DNA from 2 places in the Pseudarthrobacter sp. AG30 genome. Region 2 is predicted to be linked to the other one. Evidence: predicted binding sites of a transcription regulator. Region 2 holds the regulator's gene; the other holds the start of a gene.

Region 1 (3,411 bases), on a different contig from region 2:
CCCCGGGTTCGGCGCCCATGGCCGCTGCGGCCTGGCGGATATCCGCATAGTGGCCGGCCGCGACGGCGGCGTGGATCGCCGACCCCAGGGCCGGGCCCTGTTCCGAGCCGATAGTGGAAAGCTGCAGGCCGGTGGCATCTGCGTAGATCTGCATCAGGAGCCTGTTCTTGAGCAGGCCGCCGGCCACGATGAATTCCTTGACCGGAACCCCGGCGTCGCGGAAGGCGTCCACGATGGTGCGGGTTCCAAAGGCTGTGGCTTCCAGAAGCGCCCGGTAGGTGTCCTCGGGCCTGGTGGCGAGCGTCTGGCCCACCACGATGCCGGAGAGCTCGTGGTCCACCAGGACCGAGCGGTTGCCGGAATGCCAGTCCAGGGCTATCAGCCCGTGCTCCCCGATGGCCTGCCGCGAGGCCAGTTCGGTGAGGTATTCGTGGATCCCCAGACCGGCAGCTTCGGCCGCCTGGTGGTATTCGGGCGGGACTCCGTATTTCGTGAACCAGCCGAAGATGTCTCCCACGCCCGACTGGCCCGCCTCGTAGCCCCACAGGCCGGGAACGATGCCGCCGTCAACGGCCCCGCACATTCCCAGTACTTCACGCAGTTCCGTGCCGTTCATGACGTGGCAGGTGGAGGTGCCCATGATGGCCACCAGCTGGCCCGGTTCCACCGCCTTCGCTGCCGGGGCCGTCACATGGGCGTCAACGTTTCCCACCGCCACGGCGATGCCCTCCGGCAGCCCGGTCCAGGCTGCGGCCTCCGCGGTCAGTGTGCCGGCGGCGTCACCCAGCCGACCGATGGTGTGCTCGAGTTTGGTGCTGACGAAGTCCTTGAACTCCGGGTTCAGGGCGGCGAGGAAATCCTCCGAGGGGTAGCGCCCGTCCTGGTAGATGCCCTTGTAGCCGGCCGTGCAGGCATTGCGGACATACCTGCCGCACAGCTGCCAGACGATCCAGTCCGCCGCCTCCACCCAGCGGTCCATTGCGGCGTAGGCTTCGGGGTCCTCTTCCAGCAGCTGCAGCCCCTTGGCGAATTCCCACTCCGAGGAAATCAGCCCCCCATACCTGGGAAGCCAGTCCTCGCCACGTTCGGCGGCGAGCCGGTTGATCCGGTCGGCCTGCCCCTGGGCGGCGTGGTGGCGCCACAACTTCACGTACGCGTGCGGCCGGTTGGCATAGCCCGGCAGTTCGTTCAGCGGGGTGCCGTCGGCCATGACAGGCACCATGGTGCAGGCGGTGAAGTCCGTGGCAATACCGACGACGGCCGCCGGGTCGATCCCGGCGTCAGCCACGGCTGCCGGGACGGCAGTGCGAAGCACCTCCCGGTAGTCGTTGGGCACCTGGAGCGCCCATTCCCCGGGAAGCCGGGCCCCGTCGTCGCCCGCTGTGTCACGTGGCAGGACGTCGGTGACCACGGCGTGCGGATACGCATGGACCGCGCTGCCGAGCTCCTTCCCGTCGCGGACACGCACCACCACGGCACGGCCGGAAAGTGTTCCGTAATCCACGCCGACGACGCAGTGGTCAGGGTTGGAACTGAAGGATGTATCTGGCATTCGGTTGCCTCCGCCCGGGAGGCAGGGGCCTCATTGCCGGGGTTGTCTAGGGGTCACGGTCGAGCTAAGCGCTGCAGCAAGTGTGAACGCTAACAAAGCAGAAGTCAATGAAATTCAAGCAGGTTCATGCACTTGATAGCCGCCTCTTGTTAGCGTTCACAAATCAGTCTATATTGAACCGACACATCAACAATGTGGCCAGGACCAGGGAGCATCGCTGCTGCCTCGTCCAATAACACTTCGCGGCAGTGCTGCCGCGGAAGGAGAAAATGGTGAGAATCAAAAAAATCGTGGGCGCGGTGGCCCTTGTCCTCGCGCTGACGGTGGGCGCCACCGGTTGCGGCTCACGTGGCGCGGCAACCGAATCCAGCGGCGCGGCGAAGCCCGCCGACTCGCTGGTTGGGATCTCGATGCCCACGCAGACATCCGAGCGTTGGATTGCCGATGGCGCCAACGTCGAGAAGTCGCTCAAGGACCTTGGCTACAAGACAGACCTCCAGTTCGCCAATGACGACATCCCAACCCAGGTCTCGCAGATCGAAAACATGCTGACCAAGGGCGCCAAGGCGCTGATCATCGCCGCCATTGACGGCACCACCCTGACCGATGTCCTGGCCAAGGCCAAGGAGCAGAACGTCAAAGTGATCGCGTACGACCGCCTCATCAACGGCACCCCGAACGTGGACTACTACACCACGTTCGACAACTACACGGTCGGCGTCCAGCAGGCCACCTCGCTGCTGACCGGCTTGGGACTCCTTGACGCCAGTGGCAAGAAAGTGGACGGCAAGGGTCCGTTCAACGTCGAACTCTTCGCCGGAAGCCCTGACGACAACAACGCCAACTTCTTCTGGACCGGCGCCATGGACACCCTCAAGCCGTACATGGATGCCGGCACCTTGAAGGTCCCCAGCGGCCAGACCAAGTTTGAACAGGCCGCGATCCTCCGCTGGCAAGCACCCGTGGCGCAGAAGCGCATGGAGGATATCCTCACGTCCGCCTACAGCTCAGGTACCAAGCTGAACGGCGTCCTGTCCCCCTATGACGGACTGTCCATCGGCATCATCTCGGCCCTCACCAGCACCGGCGGCTACGCCAAGGGAAGCCTGCCGGTCGTCACGGGCCAGGATGCCGAGAAGGGCTCCGTGAAGTCCATCGTTGCCGGCGAGCAGTACTCCACCATCTTCAAGGACACCCGGCAGCTCGGCGCCCAGGCGGTCAAGATGGTGGACGCCGTCCTCAAGGGCCAGGAACCGGAAACCAATGACACCAAGACCTACAACAACAAGGTCAAGGTCGTCCCGGCTTACCTGCTGAAGTCCGTGATCATCACCAAGGACAACTACAAGAAGGAACTGATCGACTCGGGTTACTACACCGACGCCGACGTCAAGTAGACAGCCGGGGGCTGCGGCCGGCCGTCCGGCCGCAGCCCCTCCCGCAACCTCCTGCAGCAGCAGGAAGGCCAAGATTCGACCAGTCAGTGGGAATTGACGATGAACACACCCATTCTTCAAATGCGAGGAATCACCAAGACGTTCCCGGGCGTGAAGGCGCTGCAGGATGTCACCCTTGATGTGAACCGTGGAGAAGTCCATGCCATCTGCGGTGAGAACGGCGCCGGCAAATCAACGCTCATGAAGGTGTTGTCCGGCGTATACGCGCACAACACGTTCGACGGGGAAATCCTGTTCGAAAACGAACCCTGCAATTTCGCCAGCATCTCGGACAGCGAGAAGCGGGGCATCGTGATCATCCACCAGGAACTCGCGCTGAGCCCGTACCTTTCCATCGCCGAGAACATCTACCTCGGCAACGAACAGGCCACCAAGGGATGGGTGGACTGGCGGAAGACCAAC
Region 2 (3,411 bases):
AAGAAGAAGCACCGCAAGCTGCTTCGCAAGACTCGTCACCAGCGCCGCAACAAGAAGTAGCAATACTTCGAACAGCGTGGAGAACGCCCGTCGCCTGCAAAGGCGGCGGGCGTTTTTTCGTGCGCTGGAGGGTACGGTGCGGGAACCTGCAGGCGGGGGAAGGCAGACTCGCGGGATATCCAGACGCGCGTGAAAGCTAGCTACAGGCGCGGGCCGCGCATCCGGGCGAAACCCTTCCACAGCCCGTAGATGGCGCCGCCAAAGGTTGCCACCTTAAGCCCGAAGGTGGCGGCGCGGCGGCCGGCACGGAAATCGTAGACCGGCCAGTTACGGTCGCGGGCGTGCCGGCGGAGCTTGGCATCGGGGTTGATGGCCACGGGGTGGCCTACCAGGGAAAGCAGCGGGACGTCGTTATAGGAGTCGCTGTACGCCCAGCAGCGCTTCAGGTCCAGGTCCTCCTCGTCGGCGATGGCCTGGACAGCCACGGCCTTGGCCGAGCCATGCAGGATATCGCCCACCAAACGGCCGGTGTACATTCCGTCGGAGACTTCCCCGACCGTGCCGAGGGCGCCGGTCAGGCCCAGGCGGGTGGAAATGACCGTGGCAACTTCGATGGGCGTGGCCGTGACCAGCCACACCCGGCGGCCCACGCGCAGGTGCTGCTCGGCCAGGGCCTTGGCACCCGGCCAGATCCGGGAGGCGATCATTTCGTCATAGACCTCTTCGCCCAACGCCCGGATATCGTCAACGCTGATGCCCACAGCCAGGGTCAGGGCCGAGTCCCGGACGGCGTGGACATCATCCATGTTTTCACCGCGGGCCACAAACTTGAACTGTTTCCAGGCCATACCAGCCGCCTGCCTCAGGGTGAACGCCCCGCGCTGGTGCATTTTCCGGGCCACATGGAAGAGGCTGGCGCCGCGCATCAAGGTGTTGTCCACGTCGAAAAACGCCGCTTCACCGGGCTGCGGCGCAGTGACGGGCCGCGTGACTACGGCGACGTATTTCTCCTCGGGCATGGACTCGAGTCTAGTCAATAGGCCGGCCCGCCGCCGTCGGCGTCGCCCGCATGCCGCGAACGGCGATACCGTTAAGCCATGGCTACCCCCCGCGTCGTCCTGGTCACCAAAGCTGACTGCCACCTTTGCGAAGAGGCGCGCGACGCCGTCGGCCGGGTTACCGCCTCGTTGGGACTGACCTGGGCCGAAGAGTCGGTGGACCACCAGCCCGAGCTGCGCGAACGCTATGCCGAGGAAATCCCGGTGGTCCTGGTGGACGGGGTCCAGCGCGACTTTTGGAAGATTGACGAAGCCCGCCTGGAACGCGTGCTGCAGCGCGCCATGGCCCGGTAGGGGGAGGCCAATGACGTCCTTGGAACCAACGTCCCAGCCTGTCCCGGACATTCCGGGCGCCACCGGTGCGCCGGCCAAGCAGATCCCGCCCGCGGCGGTGGCCCGGCTGACCCTGTACCTCCGTGCCTTGAACACCTTGCTGGCAGAGGGCGTCGAGCGGGTCTCGTCCGAGTCATTGGCGGAGGCCTCCGGCGTCAGTTCCTCGACGCTGCGCAAGGACCTGTCCCATGTGGGGTCGTACGGCACCAGGGGAGTGGGCTACGAGGTGCAGTACCTCAGCCGCCATATCGCAGCGGCCCTTGGCCTCACGCACGACTGGAAAGTCGCGATCGTCGGCGCCGGGAACCTGGGCAAGGCCCTGGCCCGGTACGGCGGCTTCGAGTCCCGTGGGTTCGACGTCGTGGCGATCTTCGACGCCGACCAGATGGTGGTGGGCAACGAGGTGGGCTGGCTGCGGGTCAGCGACGTGGCAGACCTTGAAACCGTCCTGCACCGCACCGGAGCCAACATGGTGGTGCTGGCGCTGCCGGCGGCGGTGGCTCAAGGCATCTGCGACCGCGTGGTGGCCGCAGGCGTGCACAGCGTCCTGAGCTTCGCGCCTGTGATGCTCCAGGTCCCCGAAGGCGTGAACCTCCGCAAGGTGGACATGGCCACCGAGCTGCAGATTCTGGCATACCACGCCCAGCGGGCACAGGCGCCGGGCCAGACCGCGTAAGGACCACCGGATAAAAGAAAAGGGCCCGGGACGCTGCGAGGCGTCCCGGGCCGTTTTCCGTGGTGTGGCAGGCTGCTACCGGCCGTAGGGGTTTCCGAAGCCGCCGGCATACGGGTTGCCGAACTGCTGCTTCCGGAAGTACGGGGCGGCGGCGGGAAGGTAGAGCAGCACAATGGCCGCGATGCCCAGGACCGTGCCGACGGTGGCGAACGACGGAACCCCGAAGAGGCCCAGCACCGACAGGGCCGCCAGCACCGTCCCCAGGATGCGTGCCCAGTTCTTGCCCTTGCGGACGAAGAAGGCCACCAGCAGGTACAGTCCGGCCCCGATGATGGCGAAGACCACCAGGGTTCCGGCGATGACGCCCTTGATGTCGTCGTACGTGATGCCCGCGTCGCTGGCCTTGACCTGCTGGTCAAAGGCCTGCCGGAATGCCGGATCATCAAGCTGGGTCAACCCGGTGAGCAGGGAGATGACGAAGATCACGGCGGCTGCGATCAGCATCCAAAATGAAATGTTGACCAGTTGGGGGATGCCGGTGCTTGCCGCCGGCTGCGGCTGCTCCGACGGGTACTGGCCGTAGGGGGACTGGCCGTACGGCTGCTGTCCATAGGGCTGCTGCTGTCCGTAGCCGGGGGCCTGCGGGGCGTTCTGCCCGTACTGGGGCGGGTTCTGGCCATACTGCGGAGCGTTTTGCCCGTACTGCGGTGCTGCCGGCGGCTGCGAACCAGGTGCGTTCTGTCCGTATTGCGGTGCGTTCTGCCCGTACTGCGGGGCGTTTTGTCCGTAGCGGGGCTGCTGGGCGCCGGGCTGCTCGGCCGGCTGGCCGTTGCCTGGCTGGTCGTTTCCGGATGGCGGATCGTGCGGCACGGGAGGCGGGACGGGAGGAGTACTCATGGGCGTTCCTTTTGCAGGTCGGGATCCGGGCGGGCTGCCGGGAATCGGTCCTGTGCCGCCCCCAGCATGGCTTAGGTCCACCGTACCCCCGGCAGCCCTGGTTGTGCGTGATTCCGCAGGGCTGTTCACGGTGCGACGGGCCTTAAACGCGGCACCCCGGCACCAGGCGAAATGCCTGCTGCCGGGGTGGGCCGGAGCGGAATCAGGCTGCGGGAGCGATGAAGGCGAGCTCCAGGTTGATGGCAACCTTGTCGCTGACCAGCACGCCGCCGGTCTCCAGGACGGCGTTCCAGGTCAGGCCGAAATCCTTGCGGCTGATGGTCGTCTCCGCGGAGACGCCTGCGCGGGTGTTGCCGAACGGGTCAACGGCCACGCCGTTGAACTCGGTCTCCAGGGTTACCGGGCGGGTGACGCCCTTGATGGTGAGGTCACCGCTGAGCTCGTAGC

The links. Region 2 encodes Rex, which represses fermentation and respiration genes when NADH is low (regulators of the CRP and FNR family bind a similar motif). Its sites were predicted from a motif close to CTTGTGAANNNNTTCACAAG; they were not measured.
Region 1: araB (ribulokinase) is a predicted target of Rex. The motif match lies at 1,696-1,715, and genes of this name have one in related genera.

The regions. Positions count from the first base shown of each region.
Region 1 covers NZ_QEHL01000022.1:16,040-19,450, forward strand. The annotation lists gene araB (ribulokinase) at 1-1,552, opposite strand, end outside; gene chvE (multiple monosaccharide ABC transporter substrate-binding protein) at 1,822-2,949, shown strand; gene mmsA (multiple monosaccharide ABC transporter ATP-binding protein) at 3,049-3,411, shown strand, end outside.
Region 2 covers NZ_QEHL01000009.1:114,737-118,147, forward strand. The annotation lists gene DC347_RS09510 (AURKAIP1/COX24 domain-containing protein) at 1-60, shown strand, start outside; gene DC347_RS09515 (HAD family phosphatase) at 201-1,019, opposite strand; gene DC347_RS09520 (glutaredoxin family protein) at 1,098-1,352, shown strand; gene DC347_RS09525 (redox-sensing transcriptional repressor Rex) at 1,363-2,067, shown strand; gene DC347_RS09530 (hypothetical protein) at 2,143-2,964, opposite strand; gene DC347_RS09535 (YceI family protein) at 3,167-3,411, opposite strand, start outside.